Regions from separate parts of the Paenibacillus sp. RS8 genome, predicted to be linked through region 1. Evidence: predicted binding sites of a transcription regulator. Region 1 holds the regulator's gene; the other holds the start of a gene.
What was found. The regulator CtsR, encoded in region 1, represses protease genes until heat stress. The targets are predictions, from matches to a motif close to ATGGTCAATAAAGGTCAAACA.

Region 1 (10,825 bases):
AAAATTTAGTTTTTGGTTTAGCCATTTGTTCTCCTTACGGTCCGAACTTTTAAATTGCGGATATTTTCTTCTAATGAAAGTTTACCATTTCTGCCTCTTTAACGAAAGGTCATTCGGCATTTGTACTAAATGTATATTTTTAAGTGAAAAATTTACAACAAGTATAAACGCCTTCAGCGTCCATATAAGGACGCTAAGCGTTTAAGCAAGAGATATAAGAAATAAAGTATTGTTTCAAACTTATACTTTCTTATATTAAAAAAAGCTCCCACCCCTCTAAAAAACTGAGGAGCGGAAGCCTTATTTATTCCATTTTTTTATTCGGATTCTACTTCTTTTTCAAGCAATGGCGCTACAGGAGCATCCACTTTATTCACTACAAGTTCTCCGCCAACTTCATCAATGTTGAGCGAATCACCCTTTTGGATATTTCCTCGGAGCAATTCCTCAGAAAGACGGTCTTCAATATGCTTCTGAATCGCACGACGCAATGGACGTGCACCAAAGGCTGGGTCGTAACCTTCCTTAGCCAGGAAAGCCTTCGCCGCATCCGTGAGTACGAAATCAACATCATATTCACGCAGCCGCTTGCGCAGCTCATCAGACATCAACGTAACGATTTCAGCAATATGCTTCTCATCGAGGGAATGGAAGACGATGATTTCGTCAATCCGGTTCAAGAACTCAGGACGGAAGCTCTTCTTAAGCTCTTCCATAACCTTGCCCTTCATATTACCGTATTCTGCTCCAGCATCTTGCACAGCTGTGAATCCAAGTGTCGAATTCTTCTTGATCGCTTGTGCGCCTACGTTAGAAGTCAGAATAATTAATGTATTACGGAAATCAACTACCCGTCCTTTAGAGTCAGTCAAACGACCGTCTTCAAGAACCTGCAGTAGAATATTGAATACTTCTGGATGCGCTTTTTCAATTTCATCAAGCAGCACTACAGAATAAGGTTTACGGCGTACCTTCTCGGTTAATTGGCCGCCTTCTTCATAGCCAACATATCCAGGAGGGGCTCCGACTAAGCGGGACGTGGAGTGCTTCTCCATGTATTCCGACATATCAATACGGATGACCGCATTCTCATCGCCGAACATGGCTTCAGCCAATGCACGAGCCAACTCAGTTTTACCTACACCTGTAGGACCGAGGAAGATAAAGGAACCCATTGGACGTTTCGGATCTTTAAGACCTGCACGCGCACGGCGTAGTGCCCGGCTAACTGCCTTAACGGCTTCATCCTGGCCGATCACTCGTTCATGAAGTAAAGCCTCCATGTTAAGCAGACGGTCGGTCTCCTCTTCCTTCAGCTTGCTTACAGGTATCCCCGTCCAGCTAGCTACAACCTGTGCGATGTCTTCAGGTGTAACCTCTGAATCCGTGCGACCCTGTTTTTCTTTCCATTGATTCTTTGTCGTATCAAGCTCTTCACGGATCTTTTGCTCTGTATCACGCAAGGCCGCCGCTTTTTCAAACTCTTGACTCTGCACTGCGGAATCTTTCTCCTTGCGGATATCATCCAAGCGCATTTCAAGTTCCTTCAGATTTGGCGGGATGGTGTAAGAGTGAAGCCTTACTTTAGATCCTGCTTCATCGATAAGGTCAATCGCTTTATCTGGCAGGAAACGGTCCGGAATGTAACGATCGGACAACTTCACTGCTTCCACAATAGCTTCATCCGTAATCTTTACACGGTGATGCGCTTCATAACGATCGCGAAGTCCGAACAGAATTTGGACCGCTTCCTCTGGAGAAGGCTGATCCACCGTAATCGGTTGAAAACGTCGTTCGAGCGCTGCATCTTTTTCAATATATTTACGATATTCGTCAAGCGTAGTAGCGCCTATGCACTGAAGTTCTCCACGGGCCAAAGCCGGCTTAAGAATGTTAGATGCATCAATCGCACCTTCAGCGCCGCCAGCACCGATCAGCGTATGAAGCTCATCGATAAAGAGCACGATATTACCTGCTTGGCGAATCTCATCCATGATTTTCTTGAGGCGGTCTTCAAATTCACCGCGATATTTTGTTCCAGCCACTACTGAGCCCATGTCGAGCGTCATGACGCGTTTGTCGCGAAGTGTTTCTGGGATTTCATTGTTGATAATCTTTTGTGCAAGTCCTTCAGCGATAGCTGTCTTACCAACACCAGGTTCACCGATCAGTACCGGGTTATTCTTAGTCCGGCGACTCAGTACCTGAATAACACGTTCAATCTCCTTGCTACGGCCGATAACCGGGTCTAGATTGCCCTCCTTAGCATAGGCGGTCAAATCGCGCGCAAGACCATCTAGAGTCGGTGTGCTGACATTAGCCGGAGTTCCACTATGACTAGAGGCAGCCTCGCTGCTTCCCAGGAGCTGCAGCACTTGCTGACGAGCTTTATTCAAGCTGATGCCGAGGTTATTAAGCACACGTGCCGCGACACCTTCCCCTTCACGGATAAGTCCAAGCAAAATATGCTCAGTGCCGACATACGTATGTCCCAGCTTACGGGCTTCATCCATCGACAACTCAATCACTTTTTTAGCGCGAGGAGTATAAGCAATGTTCGTAGGCTGTTCTTGACCTCTGCCAATCAGTGTCTCCACTTCGTCCTGGATTTTTTCAAGACCTAGCCCTAAAGCAATTAATGCCTTAGCAGCAATGCCGTCTCCTTCACGAATAAGTCCGAGCAAAATATGTTCTGTGCCAATATTGTTGTGTCCTAAACGAACAGCTTCTTCCTGCGCCAGCGCTAGCACTTTTTGTGCGCGTTCCGTAAATCTTCCAAACATCATATCTCCTGCACCTCCATGAATAGTAAATATCTATATTAATGTTGTGTTCCCAGTGTCTCTCGGAGCAGTTTTGCCCGATACATATCTCGTTCAGTGGCGTTTAACTCATCGCCGAACATCTTTTGCAGAAATCCTGGCTGTGTCTTAACGTTAAGTTCATTTAGCACTGAAATCGAAAGACCTTCCAGAATGCCAAGATCAACCCCAAGTCTCACATCAGACAGTCGTTGTGCAGATTCTTTAAGCTCCATAAGAGCTGCATAACATAAAATCCCATAAGAACGCTTCACTCGGTCGGTTATTCTCAGTGCGGAATCAACAAGCAACCGTTCACGTGCATTTCGCTCATGCTCTATGATCTGCGTAACTACACTGTGAAGATTCTCAATAATTTCACTCTCCGTTTGACCGAGGGTGATCTGATTGGAAATTTGAAAGATGTTCCCTACTGCTTCGCTGCCCTCACCGTAAATTCCTCTTACAGTCAATCCTACTTGGTTCACTGCAGACAATATGCGATTGATCTGATGCGTCATTACAAGTGCTGGCAGATGCAGCATTACTGAGGCACGAAGCCCTGTACCCACATTAGTGGGGCAACTGGTCAAGTATCCTCTTTTATCATCAAAAGCGTAATTGACAGCTGCTTCAAATATATCATCGATCGCCGTCGCACGTTCCCATGCTTCTCTAACCTGAAGACCAGGAAACAGACATTGGATTCGCAGATGGTCCTCTTCGTTAATCATGATGCTGACCGACTCATCTTCATTTAACAAGACAGCCGCGCTGCGCGAATCATTAGCCAAGTTAGGACTGATTAGGTGTTTCTCAACCAGTACCTTTTTGTCCAGTTCATTCACTTCATCAAGCTTTAGGAGTTGAAAAGATCCGAAATCTGCAGCTGCTTCCTCATGAAACACAGGAGCCAACAGCTCTAACACTTCTTCCGATTGCTCTAAGGAAGCCAGCATTGGAAACGGAAGATGCTCTAGATTACGGGCAATACGCATACGACTGCTAATTACAATCTCGGAGTGGCTGCCTCCAGAGCGCATCCAATCACTAAGTGCTTGTTCAGTAAATCGGAGACTTGACATGTCATATCCCCCCTATATATCAAAGACTTTACTCTTGTGCTATTTCTTTTTCAAGTTTACGAATCTGATCCCGCAGCTCCGCTGCCTTCTCGAATTCTTCTTGTGTAATACTCTGCTGTAATTCCTTCTTGAGTTCATCAATTTGGCGTCTAAATACAATCTGAGCTCCTGCACGTTTCGGAATCTTACCTACATGTGAAGTACTACCATGCACTCGCTTAAAAAGCGGGTCAAGTGCGCTGTTAAAATATTTATAACAGGAGCTACAGCCAAAACGGCCTAACTTGCTAAACTGGGAGTACGTCATCCCACAATTCTCACATTGCAGACTCTGCGTTGTCTTCGTTGCAGCCGACTTCTCCTTGCCGGCACCCTCTAGATCAAGCAGACCTGACAGCAGACTGTGGATCGAGAACCCTCCAGCCGTTCCGGGAATGAGTTCCCCCTTCTCCCGTGCACAGCTCTCGCAGATATGAAACTCCGTCTTCTCTCCATTCACGATCTTAGTGAAGTGGAGTGTTGCCGGCTTGACGCCACATTCCTGGCATTGCATAAGCGAAAGCCCCTCCCTTATGGTTGACAATTATTTGCCTAACAAAGAGATTAACATCGCCTTCATAATCTTGGCACGAATCTCATCCCGGTATGGAATCTTAACCGTTAGGCATTCCCGAGAAACAGCAGCGCGCATAAGGCACGCTTCACGCTTACTTAGAAAACCGGCTTCCTCCAGCTGATAAATCAGCCCTTCAGCAGCGTTCTGATCAATCCCGCCACCTATAGTATGGTTTAAATGGGCATGCAGTGCCACGTTTGGTGGCAATTCAAAACGTTGAATACGAATATATCCCCCGCCACCACGCTTACTTTCCACCACATAACCTTTTTCCAAAGTAAAGCGTGTACTGATGACATAATTGATCTGTGACGGTACGCATGAGAACTGGTCCGCCAGGTCATTTCGCTGGATTTCCACCGTACCTTCGGGACTTTCATGCAAAATATTCTTCAGATATTGTTCGATAATATCAGAGATATTGCGCATCACTCATCCTCCAGTGCTTAAATCTTTATAATACCGATTGCAACTTGCATTCATAATGACAATGGTCTTTAATTGAACTTAAACATTTGTGGATAATTCCACGTGTTCAGAGGATCGGATCAATGTCATTAAGTTTCGTTGACTTTGACTTTCTTTGACTTTTTAATATTATAACATATTCTGTGCTAATTCCAAGTGGATTCTCTTATTTTTCACTTTTTTCAGCGAATGTATTCGGAAATAAAGAGCCCTCCCAACATCTTTCGAAGGGGAGAGCCCGAATTTTTATTTTAAAAATGATCAAATAATGCAGTGTGTGCTTGCGGTAAGATTTCTTCAAACCATTCCAGTGCAGCTGAATGACCTGAGATGCATCCATAACGAGCTAACTCTGCCGGACGTTTATATCCAAGCATTAATGCCGTCAATGTGCCGATATCACAGTTTAAGTCTGCTTCTGCCAGTTTCCCTTCCCCGCGTGTAAAAGTTGCCGATCCCTCATTAGAAATATTCCATTCCCACAATCCATCATTCCAAGGTGCGTATTTATCTTCTATATAAATAAGCTGTTTCTTTGGGCTGCTGTTTCCTCTGAAGGTATAACCTTCAATGAATGTCTTAGCATTCACAATACGACCCATAAAATAAGGATAATTCTCCTGTTCTATACGCGGATCTGGCAGCAAGAAGGGTAACATGTCGTCCGAAGGCACCAGCTTCAACGATGCACCGGTCACCATCGAATCATGGTTCGCAAGAAATGTCCACAGCCCCTGCCGAGCTTGTTCGTTCAAAAAAACAAATTCATCAATGACCAGTTCTCTGTTCTCTACCTTATACAGCACATATCCCTCTGGTTCACCACTTTTAGAGTAAAACACTGCACTTTTTCCTTCGTCATCTAATACAGAATTCTCCCACCAGTCCAAATCACGCTTAAGTGTCCCGTTATATCTGACAGCGAATTGATTGTATAAGCTATCCAATACTTCGATATCTTTAATGTCCCGTTTAACTTTGCCCTCAACTTCAACCTTCTTGGGAAACTTCGCTACAGGAATGGAGTATTTCTTATATTCACAATAAACTTCCCAACCAAATTTACGATAAAAGGGAATCAGGAACGGATGCAGAAAAGAGAGCGTTTGACCCGCTTCATTCATCGTTTGCAGTGCATGTGTTAAAAGCTTTGCCACATGCCCTTGTCTGCGGTTCTCTGGCCATGTTGCTACCCCAGCGATACCACCCATAGGCACTACTTTCCCTTGTATGTACACTTGGAATGGCAGAAGCGTCAATTTTGCTTCGAGTGTCCCATCTTCAAAGGCACCCCATACCCGTTCCGGCTTGAAACTTTTTTGAGCACTTTCCCGTTTGTCGCTAGGTAACTTGTATTGAAAAGCATATTCTGACAAGTTCATGCTTGCATCGAACTCATCTGGGCGTAACTGTCTTATTACCACAAACTCACCTCATCCTTTATAAAATTACTTTTAGGATAAGTATAACAAGAGCATCAATTGTGCGCTAATCTATTGCATTATTTATAACTTTATTTTTAGTTATCCACAGCTCTATGCAGTTTTAAAAATAGTCTTGAAATCTTGTCACATCCAAGTTAAAATAGTTATCCACTTATCAATAGCTCTATCCACATAATCCCGGCTATATCCACAGCAACCCGTGTACTACTTAGGTTTTCTGTTGACAGATCCATATAAATATGTATTTAATCCACACTATTTAGGGATTATTTCTCTTCCAATCATCTATCCACATGTGCGTAACTTTTCTGCAAATTCAAAATATTATCCACAAGTTTTCCACAGTCTATAATAAACGCAAAAAAGCCACTGTCGATGACTCAACAGTGGTCTAATTGTGCTTGGCAACGTCCTACTCTCCCAGGACCCTTCGGTCCAAGTACCATCGGCGCTGGAGGGCTTAACGGTCGTGTTCGGGATGGGTACGCGTGGAACCCCTCCGCTATCGCCACCAAACATGATTTTTTCGAAGCTTTCGCTTCTCGAAATCGCTGCGAGAAAATATCAGCCCTTATAAAGGACATGCAGCTTATTGGTTACAGGCTTGATGCCTGAAAACTGAATCCGAATTGAATTTGCATTTTAAGTATAGGATAAGCCCTCGACCGATTAGTATTGGTCAGCTCCATGCATTACTGCACTTCCACCTCCAACCTATCTACCTCGTCGTCTTCAAGGGGTCTTACTAATTGGGAAATCTCATCTTGAGGGGGGCTTCACGCTTAGATGCTTTCAGCGCTTATCCCGTCCGTACGTAGCTACCCAGCCATGCTCCTGGCGGAACAACTGGTGCACCAGCGGTACGTCCATCCCGGTCCTCTCGTACTAAGGACAGCTCCTCTCAAATTTCCTGCGCCCACGACAGATAGGGACCGAACTGTCTCACGACGTTCTGAACCCAGCTCGCGTACCGCTTTAATGGGCGAACAGCCCAACCCTTGGGACCTACTTCAGCCCCAGGATGCGATGAGCCGACATCGAGGTGCCAAACCTCCCCGTCGATGTGGACTCTTGGGGGAGATAAGCCTGTTATCCCCAGGGTAGCTTTTATCCGTTGAGCGATGGCCCTTCCATGCGGTACCACCGGATCACTAAGTCCGACTTTCGTCCCTGCTCGACTTGTAGGTCTCGCAGTCAAGCTCCCTTATGCCTTTGCACTCTTCGAATGATTTCCAACCATTCTGAGGGAACCTTGGAACGCCTCCGTTACTCTTTAGGAGGCGACCGCCCCAGTCAAACTGCCCGCCTGACACGGTCCCCGTACCCGATTAGGGCACTAGGTTAGAACCTAGATACGATCAGGGTGGTATCCCAACGGCGCCTCCACCGAAGCTTGCGCTCCGATTTCTACGGCTCCCACCTATCCTGTACAGATCGTACCCAAATTCAATATCAAGCTGCAGTAAAGCTCCATGGGGTCTTTCCGTCTTGTCGCGGGTAACCTGCATCTTCACAGGTATTAAAATTTCACCGGATCTCTCGTTGAGACAGCGCCCAAGTCGTTACGCCATTCGTGCGGGTCAGAATTTACCTGACAAGGAATTTCGCTACCTTAGGACCGTTATAGTTACGGCCGCCGTTTACTGGGGCTTCGGTTCATAGCTTCGGATTGCTCCTAACCACTCCCCTTAACCTTCCAGCACCGGGCAGGCGTCAGCCCGTATACTTCGCCTTGCGGCTTCGCACAGACCTGTGTTTTTGCTAAACAGTCGCTTGGGCCTTTTCACTGCGGCCCCCTCGTGCTATTCACACTACCGGGGCACCCCTTCTCCCGAAGTTACGGGGTCATTTTGCCGAGTTCCTTAACGAGAGTTCTTCCGCGCGCCTTAGAATTCTCTTCTCGCCTACCTGTGTCGGTTTGCGGTACGGGCACCTTCTCCTGGCTAGAGGCTTTTCTTGGCAGTGTGAGATCATGACCTTCGCTACTACAATTTTCGCTCCCCATCACAGCCCAGCCTTAATGATGTGCGGATTTGCCTACACATCAGCCTCACTGCTTAGACGGACATATCCATCAGTCCGCGTCACTACCCTCCTGCGTCACCCCATCGCTCGTAGCGGATTACGGTGGTACAGTAATTTCAAACTGTTGTCCTTCGACTACGCCTTTCGGCCTCGCCTTAGGTCCCGACTTACCCTGAGCGGACGAGCCTTCCTCAGGAAACCTTGGGCTTTCGGCGGATCAGATTCTCACTGATCTTTTCGTTACTCATACCGGCATTCTCACTTGTATGCTGTCCAGCGCTCCTTACGGTACACCTTCAACCCACATACAACGCTCCCCTACCCCAGATACATACGTATCTAGCCATAGCTTCGGTGGTGTGTTTAGCCCCGTTACATTTTCGGCGCAGAGTCACTCGACCAGTGAGCTATTACGCACTCTTTCAATGGTGGCTGCTTCTAAGCCAACATCCTGGTTGTCTGTGCAACTCCACATCCTTTCCCACTTAACACACACTTGGGGACCTTAGCTGATGGTCTGGGCTGTTTCCCTTTTGACAATGGATCTTAGCACTCACTGTCTGACTCCCGGCAATAAGTATATGGCATTCGGAGTTTGACTGAGCTTGGTAATCCTTGCGGACCCCGCACCCAATCAGTGCTCTACCTCCACTACTCTTATACCGAGGCTAGCCCTAAAGCTATTTCGGGGAGAACCAGCTATCTCCGAGTTCGATTGGAATTTCTCCGCTACCCCCACCTCATCCCCGCACTTTTCAACGTGCGTGGGTTCGGGCCTCCAGTGCGTGTTACCGCACCTTCACCCTGGACAGGGGTAGATCACACGGTTTCGGGTCTACGTCCACATACTGAGTCGCCCTATTCAGACTCGCTTTCGCTGCGGCTCCGTCTTCTCGACTTAACCTTGCATGTTAAACGTAACTCGCCGGTTCATTCTACAAAAGGCACGCCATCACCCATAGATAGGGCTCTGACTTTTTGTAAGCACACGGTTTCAGGTTCTATTTCACTCCCCTTCCGGGGTGCTTTTCACCTTTCCCTCACGGTACTGTTTCACTATCGGTCGCCAGGTAGTATTTAGCCTTAGCAGATGGTCCTGCTGGATTCATACGGGGTTTCACGTGCCCCGCACTACTCGGGATCCGTCTCGGAGAGAACACAGTTTAGGTTACAGGGCTTTTACCTCTATCGCGGGCCTTTCCAGACCTCTTCGCCTACCATATTCCTTTGTAACTCCATGTGAGACGTCCCACAACCCCTAAGAGCAAGCTCTTAGGTTTAGGCTGTTCCGCGTTCGCTCGCCGCTACTGACGGAATCACTATTGTTTTCTCTTCCTCAGGGTACTTAGATGTTTCAGTTCCCCTGGTCTGCCTCTACACACCCTATGTATTCAGATGTGAGTAACTGCGAATTACCACAGCTGGGTTTCCCCATTCGGACACCCCCGGATCAAAGCTTGCTTACAGCTCCCCGAGGCAGTTTCGTTGTTCGCCACGTCCTTCGTCGGCTCCTGGCGCCTAGGCATCCTCCGTGTGCTCTTATTAGCTTAACCATGATTTTTCCGCAGGAAAATATCATACGATATCTCTCTTGGAATCATCTCACTAATAACATTTACTTGTTTGCACAAGTTGCTAAAAGATGTTCTAAAACGCAAATTCGTTTCGGTATCCAGTTTTCAAGGATCAAGATAAAACTATTCTAGACATAACAAATAGATGAAGTTTGTTGGTGGAGCCAAGCGGGATCGAACCGCTGACCTCCTGCTTGCAAGGCAGGCGCTCTCCCAGCTGAGCTATGGCCCCGCAAATTCCATCAAAACCGAACAAATGGATACGCGTTAAATAATTGTGGAAGTTTAACTTCCGATTTGAATGTCTTCATTGCAGAAGACGATTCTCCATAGAAAGGAGGTGATCCAGCCGCACCTTCCGATACGGCTACCTTGTTACGACTTCACCCCAATCATCTACCCCACCTTCGGCGGCTGGCTCCCTTGCGGGTTACCCCACCGACTTCGGGTGTTGTAAACTCTCGTGGTGTGACGGGCGGTGTGTACAAGACCCGGGAACGTATTCACCGCGGCATGCTGATCCGCGATTACTAGCAATTCCGACTTCATGCAGGCGAGTTGCAGCCTGCAATCCGAACTGAGACCGGCTTTGATGGGATTGGCTCCACCTCGCGGCTTCGCTTCCCGTTGTACCGGCCATTGTAGTACGTGTGTAGCCCAGGTCATAAGGGGCATGATGATTTGACGTCATCCCCACCTTCCTCCGGTTTGTCACCGGCAGTCACTCTAGAGTGCCCAACATTACTTGCTGGCAACTAAAGTTAAGGGTTGCGCTCGTTGCGGGACTTAACCCAACATCTCACGACACGAG
Region 2 (10,825 bases), 830 kb from region 1:
TCTTCGATGTTCGCTTTTTGCCTAACCCGCATTATGTGGATCACCTGCGGCCAAAAACAGGTCAGGACAGCGATGTTTATGACTATGTAATGAAGTGGCCTGAAACACAGGTGTTCCTGACCAAACTGCTCGATATGCTTCATTTCTTAATTCCGCAATATCGTAGGGAAGGTAAATCCCAGATTATTATCGGCATTGGCTGTACAGGCGGAAAACACCGTTCAGTAGCCATTTCGGAATATTTGGGTAAAATGCTGGGCGTCAGCGAAACGGAATCCGTAGCGGTTAGTCATCGGGATTCCGAGCGTGATCGGCACTAATGAGAGAAGGGGTCCATAGTGGCTGAAGAACAAAGACAGCGTCCACGTATCGTCGTTATGGGCGGTGGTACGGGGTTATCTGTCATGCTTCGCGGCTTAAAAGAAAAGCCGCTAGATATTACAGCTATAGTTACGGTAGCGGATGATGGAGGAAGCTCGGGCATTTTGCGCAGTGAACTGCAAATGCCACCTCCTGGGGACATCCGTAACGTATTAACAGCTATGGCTGATGTGGAACCGCTCATGGCGGATATTATGAGATATCGTTTCAACACGGGTGAAGGCTTGGCGGGTCATAGTCTTGGTAATTTAATCCTCGCTGCGCTTACAGATATATCTGGCGATTTTGTCACAGCTGTTCGCGAGCTTAGCCGATTATTTGCTGTTCGTGGACGGGTATTGCCCGCTGCGGGAGATGCCGTTGTGTTACGTGCAGAAATGTCGGACGGTACGATTATCACAGGTGAGTCTAAGATACCGGAAGCCGGCGGGATCATCAAACGGGTATCTTTGGAGCCTGCTGACGTGGAACCGTTGCCTGAAGCACTTGAAGCGATTCGAAACGCTGATGCGATTCTTTTGGGACCAGGAAGTCTCTATACGAGCATTCTTCCGAACCTACTTGTTCCAAAGCTAGCAGAAGCTGTTGTATCTTCGGATGCAATCAAAATCTTTGTCTGCAATGTAATGACTCAGCCTGGCGAAACGGATAATTATACCGTAAATGATCATCTACAAGCTGTTTATGATCATATTGGAATTCATTTATTCGATTATGTTATTGTCAATGACGGTGAAATTCCAGAGCAGGTTCAGACGAAGTACGCAGAGAAAGGTGCACGTCCGGTACAACTCGACAAGGATGTACTAGATGGCAGTGGGTATAAAGTCATCGCGGATAAGCTAGTGTTATTCCGAACTTACTTAAGGCATGATACCGATAAACTTAGTCATCATATCTACCAGCTTGTGCAAGACTGGATAAACAGGAACCCTAGAGTATAACTTAAAAATATAAGAAAATATAAGTTTTACACCTATACTTTCTTATATTTCTCGCATAAACGCTTACCGTCTTTAAAAGGACGCCTAAGGCGTTTATGCTTGTATATATGAATGACGTACTTATTTCAGAAAGAGGTGAGACCCTTGTCTTTTGCGGCCCTTACCAAAAAAGAGCTGACGATGGTGGAGAGTGAGCCCTGTTGTGAGAAGGCGGAAATGTCAGCACTTATCCGTATGAATGGATCTGTGCAGCTTTCAAGCAAAAAGGTTATTCTCGACATTTCGACGGAGAACGCCGCGATTGCAAGGCGGGTATATTCTTTGCTTAAGAAATATTACCAGGTCCATATTGAGCTACTCGTGCGTAAAAAAATGCGTTTGAAGAAAAATAACGTTTATATCGTTAGAATTCCTAGTCGCGTACAGGAGATCCTAAATGACCTCAGAATTGTGTCCGAAGGATTTATTTTTACCGACGGTATTGATAAAGAGATTGTTGGGAATAACTGCTGTAAGCGTGCTTATTTACGCGGTGCCTTTTTGGCGGGCGGATCGGTTAATAATCCGGAGGGTTCCTCTTACCATTTGGAGATTTCCTCGATGTATGAGGAGCATTGTAAGGCGCTTGTCGATCTAGCTGGTGAATTTCACCTAAACGCACGCTGCATTGAACGTAAAAAAGGGTTCATTCTATACATTAAAGAAGGCGAGAAGATTATCGAATTCTTAAGTTTGATCGGGGCGCATCAAGCGTTGTTCAAATTTGAGGATGTAAGAATTATGCGGGATATGCGTAATTCCGTGAATCGGATCGTGAACTGCGAGACCGCGAATCTCAATAAAACGATAAGTGCCGCGGTGCGGCAGATTGAAAATATCAAACTGCTGCAGCGAGAAGTAGGACTGGAGAGCTTGCCGGATAAATTGCGAGAAGTTGCAGAAATTCGAATGGCACATCCAGATATCAACCTTAAAGAGGTTGGTGAAATGCTGAAAGGTACAGTTAGTAAGTCCGGAGTAAATCATCGGCTTCGTAAGATTGATGAACTGGCGGACAAGGTTCGCGGCGGCTAGTCACTTTTTTTCTAGTGTGGTTTACGTTATAATGATATAATAATATAAAATTAATGTGAAATTTTTGGGGAGAACTCAATTAGGGGGTAAGCGTTTCATGACAAAGCACCCGGTAGTTGTTCGGTTGAAGACAGGGCTACACGCTCGACCGGCAGCATTGTTTGTGCAAGAAGCTAACAAGTTTTCGTCGGAGATTTTCGTGGAAAAAGACGATAAAAAAGTAAACGCCAAAAGTATTATGGGTATTATGAGCCTAGCGATCAGTTCCGGCACGGAGATCTATATCAGCGCGGATGGTGCAGACGCGGATCAAGCTGTAAACGCTTTGACGAGTCTCGTCAGCAAAGAAGAGCTTGAAAACCAATAATATTTTGAGATGACTTTTTATCGCATGACTAAAAAGCCCCTAGGGGCTTTTTTTAATACCAAAAAATAGATTTACGTGTGCAACATTTACCAAAAAGACTCGTCTAGAGGATAATAACAAATCACAAAAGATGAAAGGGGCTGGCAAATATGAAAGGTTTGGTTAAAAAGATTGGTTCAGTGTTGATCGTAGGGAGTTTGTTAATTGGAGGGATTAGCATGAGTGGTGCCTTCCAAGGTCCTGCAAAGGCTTACGCAGATGAAGTGCAGAAAAATGTCGTTAGTGTAGTAGGTAAAGGTGAATTGTCCATCAAGCCGGATATTGTATACTTGTCCATCGGTGTAGATACTACGGCTGCAACTGCACAAGAAGCGCAAAAAACAAATGCTGCTAAAATCCAAAAGATCACTACACTACTGAAAGGGACTTGGAAAATCGCAGACAAGGATATTCAAAGTACCCAATTTTATGTGCAACCCAACTATAGTTATAGCGAAAAAGATGGACAGCAAGTGAAGGGATACAACGCGAATCATACGCTGTTAGTGTCTTATAGAGATCTGACCAAGGTTGGTGAATTGCTGGATGCTGCATCTGCGGCAGGGGCAAATAATATCGGAAATGCACGTTTTTCAGTGGAAGATACTTCTGCCTTTGAAGCTCAGGTGATTGAAAAGGCGATGGCGAACGCAGATGTTAAAGCAGGAGCTATTGCTAAGGCAGCTAGACGTAGCTTGGGTCAAGTAATCACAGTCAGCCAAAATGATGGTAATGTTACTCCGGTTTATTTTGAGCAGAATCTAAAAATGGAAATGGCTGCAGCAGATGCTGGTGCAAGCACATCCGTTCAACCGGGAGTAGTTAAAGTTACAACACAGCTGAGCGTAATGTATGAATTGAAATAGTAGCAGAACAAGATGTGTGTAGAGAGGAGAGGTGCTCTTCCGCTAGTAATAATGCGGGGCGCCTCTTTTTTTGTGTAAAATCGCTAAGATTATGTTTAATAAACTGGAAAGGGGAGGAAAAATATGATGATGAATATCTCAAAAGAAATAGTACGCAAATGGGGCATAGGCTTGATGTCGGCGGGGTTATTGCTTGGTGGTGGATTACTGCCCGTTGAGACTGGTTATGCAGCATCGGATCAGACAAAGAGTGAGGCTATTGCTTCACGTATAGTTTTGAAGGCAAACGGGATGATTTCTCAGCAGACAGGTATTTTGCAGGAAGGGAAGGCATGGGTGCCGATCACCTTTATGCGTGATGTGCTGCGATTACCACTTACTTATGATAAAAAAGAAAATGCATATACGATTGGAAAGGGAACGATAAAAACTAAGTTCATGTTATCTAGCTATGGAAATTCTATTTGGGTGAACAATTATTACATTCGAGAATATGAAGGAAAGCTAATTAACAATCGGCTTTATGTTCCATCAGGCCTGTTGAATGATTATTTGGGTTATAAAGTAGATTGGAGTCGGGACTCTGGTAGGCTGAACGTGGTGAACAGACCACTGAACGTGCTGACAGTAACCACTGAAACCTATGCTAAGGATCGGCAAGAGGCTTTTATCCAGCTTGATTATCCGAAGATCAGTGGATTAAGCAATTCCAATGCGCAGCAGGCAATTAATAATACCTTGAAGGAAAGTGTTATGAAATTTGCGGCTGGTGCAGAACAGGATATCTCCGATCGGACCGGGTCAGAGCCTAAGTATACCTATGATATAGATTATGTGGTGACCTACAATCAGAATGGTGTGATCAGTTTAGTGATGTCACAGTATAGCGATACGGGCGGCGCTCATGGCATGACAAATCGTGAGGCATTTACTTTTTCACTTAAGGATGGCAAACGTCTATTGCTGGGTGATTTGTTTGGCGCTAACCCCAACTACAAAAAACAGTTAAATGCCAAGCTGAACAAGCTGGTAAAAGCGGAAGAAAGTTATTTGGGAGGATTCAACGGATTGAATACGGAGAAGTATTTTTATCTGAAGGATGATAAGGTTGTTCTATTCTTCCAATTGTACGAATACACAGCTTACGCTGCAGGGTTCCCGGAATATACCTTTACATTCAAAGAACTGTTGCCCGAAGGCGATAGCCCATTTGCTGCTATAAAGTAATAAGAGAAGTCTTGACCGCTGCTGCCAGCACTGGACATCTCCCCCTTACCAGAATCATCGCTAATTCATATGCTAAAGGGAGTAACTAGTTTATGAACGGGGGAGAGCTATGAGCTATCAATATACTGCAATTGGCGATTCCTTGACGACTGGATTTGGCGCTCTGCCAGGTAACGGTTTTGTACCGGTATACCGTAGAATGGCAGAAGGGAGACTGCGTTCTAATGTAGTCTCTACGAATTTAGGCGTGAATGGATTGACTACTTCTGAACTGGAACAGCGGTTACGTGGGAGTTCTATGACTCGCGAGGCTATACGAGCAGCCGACATCATCACTTTATCCATTGGTGGCAATGATTTAATCCATGCTGCGAAAGCTGCAGCTAGACAACCTGAAAATTTATCAAAAGAGCTACGAAGATCACTACAGGAATGCAAACAAAATTTTGCTGCAATTATGAGTATTCTCTTTCAATTGAAGGCGGGAACACGTAGACCTTTTATCATTCGAATAGTGGGATTGTACAATCCCTATCCTCAGGTAGTAGGCGCTACAGAGTGGGTGCGGCAGTTTAACGGTTATGCCTCGCAGTACAGTAGCCGAGTATGTGGATTTGCTTCTATTTATAATCAATTTGCCGGAAATGAAAGAGGGCTATTATCGATTGATCACTTACATCCCAATGGCCGAGGCTACCGTGTGATTGCTGACAAACTCGATTCACTTGGTTATGGCGGTTTGATTTAATTGAGGTTCAAGTGTAGTTTTGTTCTGAAAAGTAAAGAGGCTGTGCGCTAACCATCAAGTGGATAGAGCACAGCCTCTTTGTGTTGTTGTATAGCTTACACACCGCTAGGCAGTGTTTTCTCGATGACTTTATCAACGATACCATAAGCTGCCGCGTCTGCAGCAGTCATGAAGTAATCACGGTCTGTATCCTTCTCAATACGCTCCAGGGGTTGACCCGTACGTTCTGCAAGAATACGATTCAACTTATCGCGCAATTTGAGGATACGGCGCGCACGGATTTCGATATCCGTTGCTTGACCTTGAGCACCACCCAGAGGTTGGTGAATCATGATCTCACTGTTTGGCAGTGCAAAGCGTTTGCCTTTAGCGCCAGCGTTAAGTAGGAAAGCTCCCATGGAAGCTGCCATACCCACGCAGATGGTGGAAACGTCCGGTTTAATGTACTGCATTGTATCAAAAATAGCCATACCTGCAGTAATGGAACCGCCGGGGCTATTCACATAAAGGTGAATGTCCTTCTCCGGATCTTCGGCAGCCAAGAACAGCATTTGTGCGATGATAGAATTGGCTACCACGTCATTAACCTCCGTTCCAAGGAAAATGATGCGGTCCTTCAGCAGGCGGGAATAGATGTCATAAGCGCGCTCACCGCGGTTGCTCTGTTCTACTACCATAGGAATATAACTCACGTGGAAAACCTCCTTGATATTGGTTCTTCAAATGTATTCATTTTTACTCTTGCCGTATTACCCACATGATAAACAAATTCAAACAAAAAGTCAAAGAAAGTCAAACTTATATTCAAAAAAAAGAGCCGACATGCGGCTCTTTGGTTAAGTAGTAGTATAGGCACTACTAAATTATGTACAAAAGTGAAATTAATGGCGCGCCCGCCAAGAATCGAACTTGGATCTCAGGCTTCGGAGGCCTACGTCATATCCATTGGACCACGGGCGCAACAAAAATGATTATAATACAATTTCTGTGCAATTGCAATGGACAGGAAGAAACGACGTTATCGTCCTTTATTGACGACAACCGTTTCTCGTAGAAATATAAGGATAATATATAACGTGAAACTTATAATTTCTTATATTTTTAATAATGCTGTGCACGGGCTCTACCCCTTGTCTTCAAGATGGACAAGCGTATATTGTCTTTCACTCAGCGATAGAATCTGGATTGTTAATGACAGGTTTTAGGAGCCGTACCTCTTTCCCGATCTTATAAATGTATAAGAAGACAAGCGCTTGAGAATTCTACTCTCGGAAGACTTGCACTTCGAGCAATATTTGGTTAGAATATGAGTGGGACTTAAAAAGTTTACCCGGGACATTTTGAGACCATGAACAAGGGAATAGAGGAAGACGAAGTTGCAGGAGTGAAAGTATGCGTAATTTATTAGATATCCAAAAGCAGCTTCTGCCTGATCTCATGGAAACCCTTAAGAGACGGTACACGATTCTTCATCAGATCATGCTGTCCGATATAATTGGGCGCAGAACGCTTGCCGCTTCGCTTGATATGACTGAGCGGGTACTGCGTGCCGAGACGGATCTTCTGAAATCGCAAGGGCTCATTGAGATCGAGAGCGTTGGTATGCGCATTAGCGCTGCTGGGCGTAGGCTGCTTGATTTGCTAGAGCCGGTCGTTAAGAGCCTGTTTGGTCTGGATGAGCTGGAAGAGAAAATTCGGGCAACGTATGGTCTGGATAAAGTTATTGTGGTGCCGGGTGATTGTGAGTCATCGCCATTCACCAAACGTGAACTCGGCCGAGCAGGTGCAAAAGCGCTGCTCAGTGTACTTCGTACAGATGATATTGTTGCTGTCACTGGTGGATCAACGCTTGCCGATATGGCTGATCAACTGACACCGCCGTTATCCCTTTCCTATAAGAACGCTTGGTTTGTTCCGGCGCGTGGTGGATTAGGAGAGAGTATGGAGATTCAAGCCAACACAATTGCCTCAACAATGGCAAAACGAGTTGGAGCGAATTACCGGTTGCTGCATGTACCTGATTTACTTAGTGGGGATGCCTACCAGTCACTAGCACTTGACTCTAATATTGGAGAGATTGTACAAATCATCCGCAGTTCGCGTATTATTGTACATGGGATTGGGGATGCCATTGAAATGACTCGCCGCCGCAAGCTGGATGAGGCTACGGTCTCAGAGATCCAGGGTGAGGGAGCAGTGGCTGAATCCTTTGGGTATTACTTTAACGAAGATGGTAAGGTTGTCCATACTATGCTTACGATGGGGCTACGTCTTGAAGATATTGTTCGGACGGAGACAGTCATTGGTATTGCCGGAGGCAAACCAAAAGCCAAAGCTATTCATGCCATGCTGCGTTTCGGGCAGGAGAATATTCTCGTCACGGACGAGGCTGCTGCTGTAGAAATCGGCAAGGAAATCGACAATCAGTTGCAGATATCCTCGTAATACACTAGAACATATACCTTGCATTATACTTAACATTGTTGTCATGACAGGCTTCACGGTCTGTTTTGAATAAATAAAACGAATTCTAGGAGGAACTATTCAATGAGTGTAAAAGTTGGAATTAACGGATTTGGACGTATTGGACGCCTTGCTTTCCGCCGTATTCAAAATGTAGAAGGTATCGAAGTGGTAGCAATCAATGACTTGACTGACGCTAAGATGCTTGCTCATTTGCTTAAATATGATACAACTCAAGGTAAATTCCAAGGTGATGTTGAAGTGCATGATGGCTTCTTCAAAGTCAATGGCAAAGAAGTTAAGGTTCTTGCTAACCGCAACCCTGAAGAATTGCCATGGGGCGACCTAGGCGTTGATATCGTACTTGAGTGCACAGGTTTCTTCACAACTAAAGAAGCAGCTGAAAAACACTTGAAAGGTGGAGCTAAGAAAGTAGTTATCTCCGCTCCAGCTACTGGCGACATGAAAACTGTCGTTTACAACGTTAACGATGACATTCTTGATGGTACTGAGACTGTTATTTCCGGCGCATCTTGCACAACGAACTGCCTAGCTCCAATGGCAAAAGTATTGAACGACAAGTTCGGTATCGTTGAAGGCTTGATGACTACAATTCACGCTTACACTGGCGACCAAAACACTTTGGATGCTCCACATGCTAAAGGTGACTTCAGACGTGCTCGTGCAGCAGCTGAGAACATCATCCCTAACACTACTGGTGCTGCTAAAGCAATCGGTCTTGTTATTCCAGAACTTAAAGGTAAATTGGATGGTGCAGCTCAACGTGTTCCAGTTGCAACTGGTTCCCTGACTGAGCTTGTAACTGTTCTTGATAAGAGCGTTACTGTTGAAGAAATCAACGCAGCAATGAAAGCAGCTTCCGATCCAGACACTTATGGTTACACTGAAGATGAAATCGTATCTTCCGACATCAAAGGTATGACTTTCGGATCCTTGTTCGATGCTACACAAACTAAAGTATTGACTGTTGGCGACAAACAACTGGTTAAGACTGTTGCTTGGTATGACAATGAAATGTCCTACACTGCACAATTGGTTCGTACTTTGGAGAAATTCGCTAAAATCGCTAAGTAATTGACTTGATATAAGCAACATCTATAGAGCGGAAACAGAAGTTCCTTGTTTCCGCTCTTTCTAAATGTATTTCTTGTTTCCTGCTAGAAACAATTTTGGGTGTGGAGGAATTAATCATGAACAAAAAGAGCGTCCGTGATGTAGAAGTAAAGGGTAAACGCGTATTTGTACGCGTGGATTTCAACGTACCTGTAGAAGACGGTAAAATTACTGATGATACTCGTATTCGCGAAACACTTCCAACCATTAAATATTTGATCGAGAACGGTGCAAAGATTATTCTTGCAAGTCACATGGGCCGTCCTAAAGGCCAATTCGTAGATTCCATGCGTTTGACTACTGCTGCTGAACGTCTGTCCGAGCTTCTCGGCAAACCAGTAGCTAAAGCTGATGAAGCTGTTGGCGAAGCTGTAAAAGCAAAAATCGCTGAGCTAGGCGAAGGCGACGTACTTGTACTTGAGAACGTTCGTTTCTACCCAGGCGAAGAAAAGAATGATCCTGAATTGGCTAAACAATTCGCTGAACTGGCTGATTTGTTCGTCAATGATGCGTTTGGTGCGGCTCACCGTGCACATGCATCGACAGAAGGTATCGCTCATTTCCTACCAGCTGTATCCGGTCTTTTGATGGAGAAAGAATTGACCGTTCTTGGTAAAGCTCTTACTAACCCAGAACGTCCTTTCACTGCGATCATCGGTGGTTCGAAAGTTAAAGACAAGATTGATGTTATTGATAACTTGTTGTCTTTGGCTGATAACGTTCTGATCGGCGGTGGATTGTCTTATACATTCACTAAAGCTCAAGGCTTCGAAATTGGTAAGTCACTTGTAGACAACGACAAACTTGACGTTGCTCTTGGATTCATCGAAAAAGCTAAAGCACTTGGCAAAAACTTCATGCTTCCTGTTGATGTTGTTGTTGCTGATAAATTCGGTGCTGATGCTAACACTAAGATCGTTAATTACAATGAAATCCCAGAAGGTTGGGAAGGACTTGATATCGGACCTAAGACTCGTGAACTTTATGCCGATATTATCAAGAACTCCAAGCTGGTTGTCTGGAATGGACCTATGGGCGTATTCGAAATCGATAAATTCGCTGAAGGTACACTTGCAGTAGCAAAAGCTTGTGCAACAACTGAAGGTTACACTGTTATTGGCGGCGGAGATTCCGCAGCAGCAGCAGAAAAATTCCACCTGGCTGACCAAATGGATCACATCTCCACTGGTGGCGGTGCATCCCTTGAGTTCATGGAAGGCAAGGCGCTTCCTGGCGTAGAAGCACTGAACGACAAGTAAGACGTATAGAAGGAGGCAATTTAATTCATGAGAACACCAATTATTGCGGGTAACTGGAAGATGTTCAAAACAGTTCCTGAAGCAGAAAGCTTTATTGCTGACATCAAAGGCAAAGCAGAAGTAGAAGGCGTTGAGACTGTAATCTGCGCTCCATTTACTAACCTGCCTGCACTTGTAGCAGCTGCAAAAGGTACAGACATCAAGATTGGCGCACAGAACCTGCACTTTGAAGATAACGGTGCTTACACAGGAGAAATCAGTGGTGTAATGCTTAGCGATCTTGGCGTAGACTATGTAATCATTGGTCACTCAGAGCGTCGTGC

Region 2: the regulator CtsR is predicted to act here: its motif matches at 6,425-6,445, upstream of clpP (ATP-dependent Clp endopeptidase proteolytic subunit ClpP).

What each region holds. Positions count from the first base shown of each region.
Region 1 covers NZ_CP168131.1:880,672-891,496, forward strand. Annotated here, with positions in the region: gene radA (DNA repair protein RadA) at 1-25, opposite strand, end outside; gene clpC (ATP-dependent protease ATP-binding subunit ClpC) at 318-2,786, opposite strand; gene ACDZ28_RS05345 (protein arginine kinase) at 2,822-3,886, opposite strand; gene ACDZ28_RS05350 (UvrB/UvrC motif-containing protein) at 3,915-4,439, opposite strand; gene ACDZ28_RS05355 (CtsR family transcriptional regulator) at 4,470-4,931, opposite strand; gene eis (enhanced intracellular survival protein Eis) at 5,222-6,394, opposite strand; rRNA gene rrf (5S ribosomal RNA) at 6,815-6,931, opposite strand; rRNA gene ACDZ28_RS05370 (23S ribosomal RNA) at 7,065-9,993, opposite strand; tRNA gene ACDZ28_RS05375 (tRNA-Ala) at 10,171-10,246, opposite strand; rRNA gene ACDZ28_RS05380 (16S ribosomal RNA) at 10,348-10,825, opposite strand, start outside.
Region 2 covers NZ_CP168131.1:1,708,451-1,719,275, forward strand. Annotated here, with positions in the region: gene rapZ (RNase adapter RapZ) at 1-320, shown strand, start outside; gene yvcK (YvcK family protein) at 378-1,325, shown strand; gene whiA (DNA-binding protein WhiA) at 1,470-2,399, shown strand; gene ACDZ28_RS08980 (HPr family phosphocarrier protein) at 2,497-2,766, shown strand; gene ACDZ28_RS08985 (SIMPL domain-containing protein) at 2,916-3,671, shown strand; gene ACDZ28_RS08990 (PdaC/SigV domain-containing protein) at 3,795-4,898, shown strand; gene ACDZ28_RS08995 (GDSL-type esterase/lipase family protein) at 5,008-5,646, shown strand; gene clpP (ATP-dependent Clp endopeptidase proteolytic subunit ClpP) at 5,742-6,338, opposite strand; tRNA gene ACDZ28_RS09005 (tRNA-Arg) at 6,532-6,606, opposite strand; gene ACDZ28_RS09010 (sugar-binding transcriptional regulator) at 7,039-8,091, shown strand; gene gap (type I glyceraldehyde-3-phosphate dehydrogenase) at 8,194-9,204, shown strand; gene ACDZ28_RS09020 (phosphoglycerate kinase) at 9,321-10,502, shown strand; gene tpiA (triose-phosphate isomerase) at 10,530-10,825, shown strand, end outside.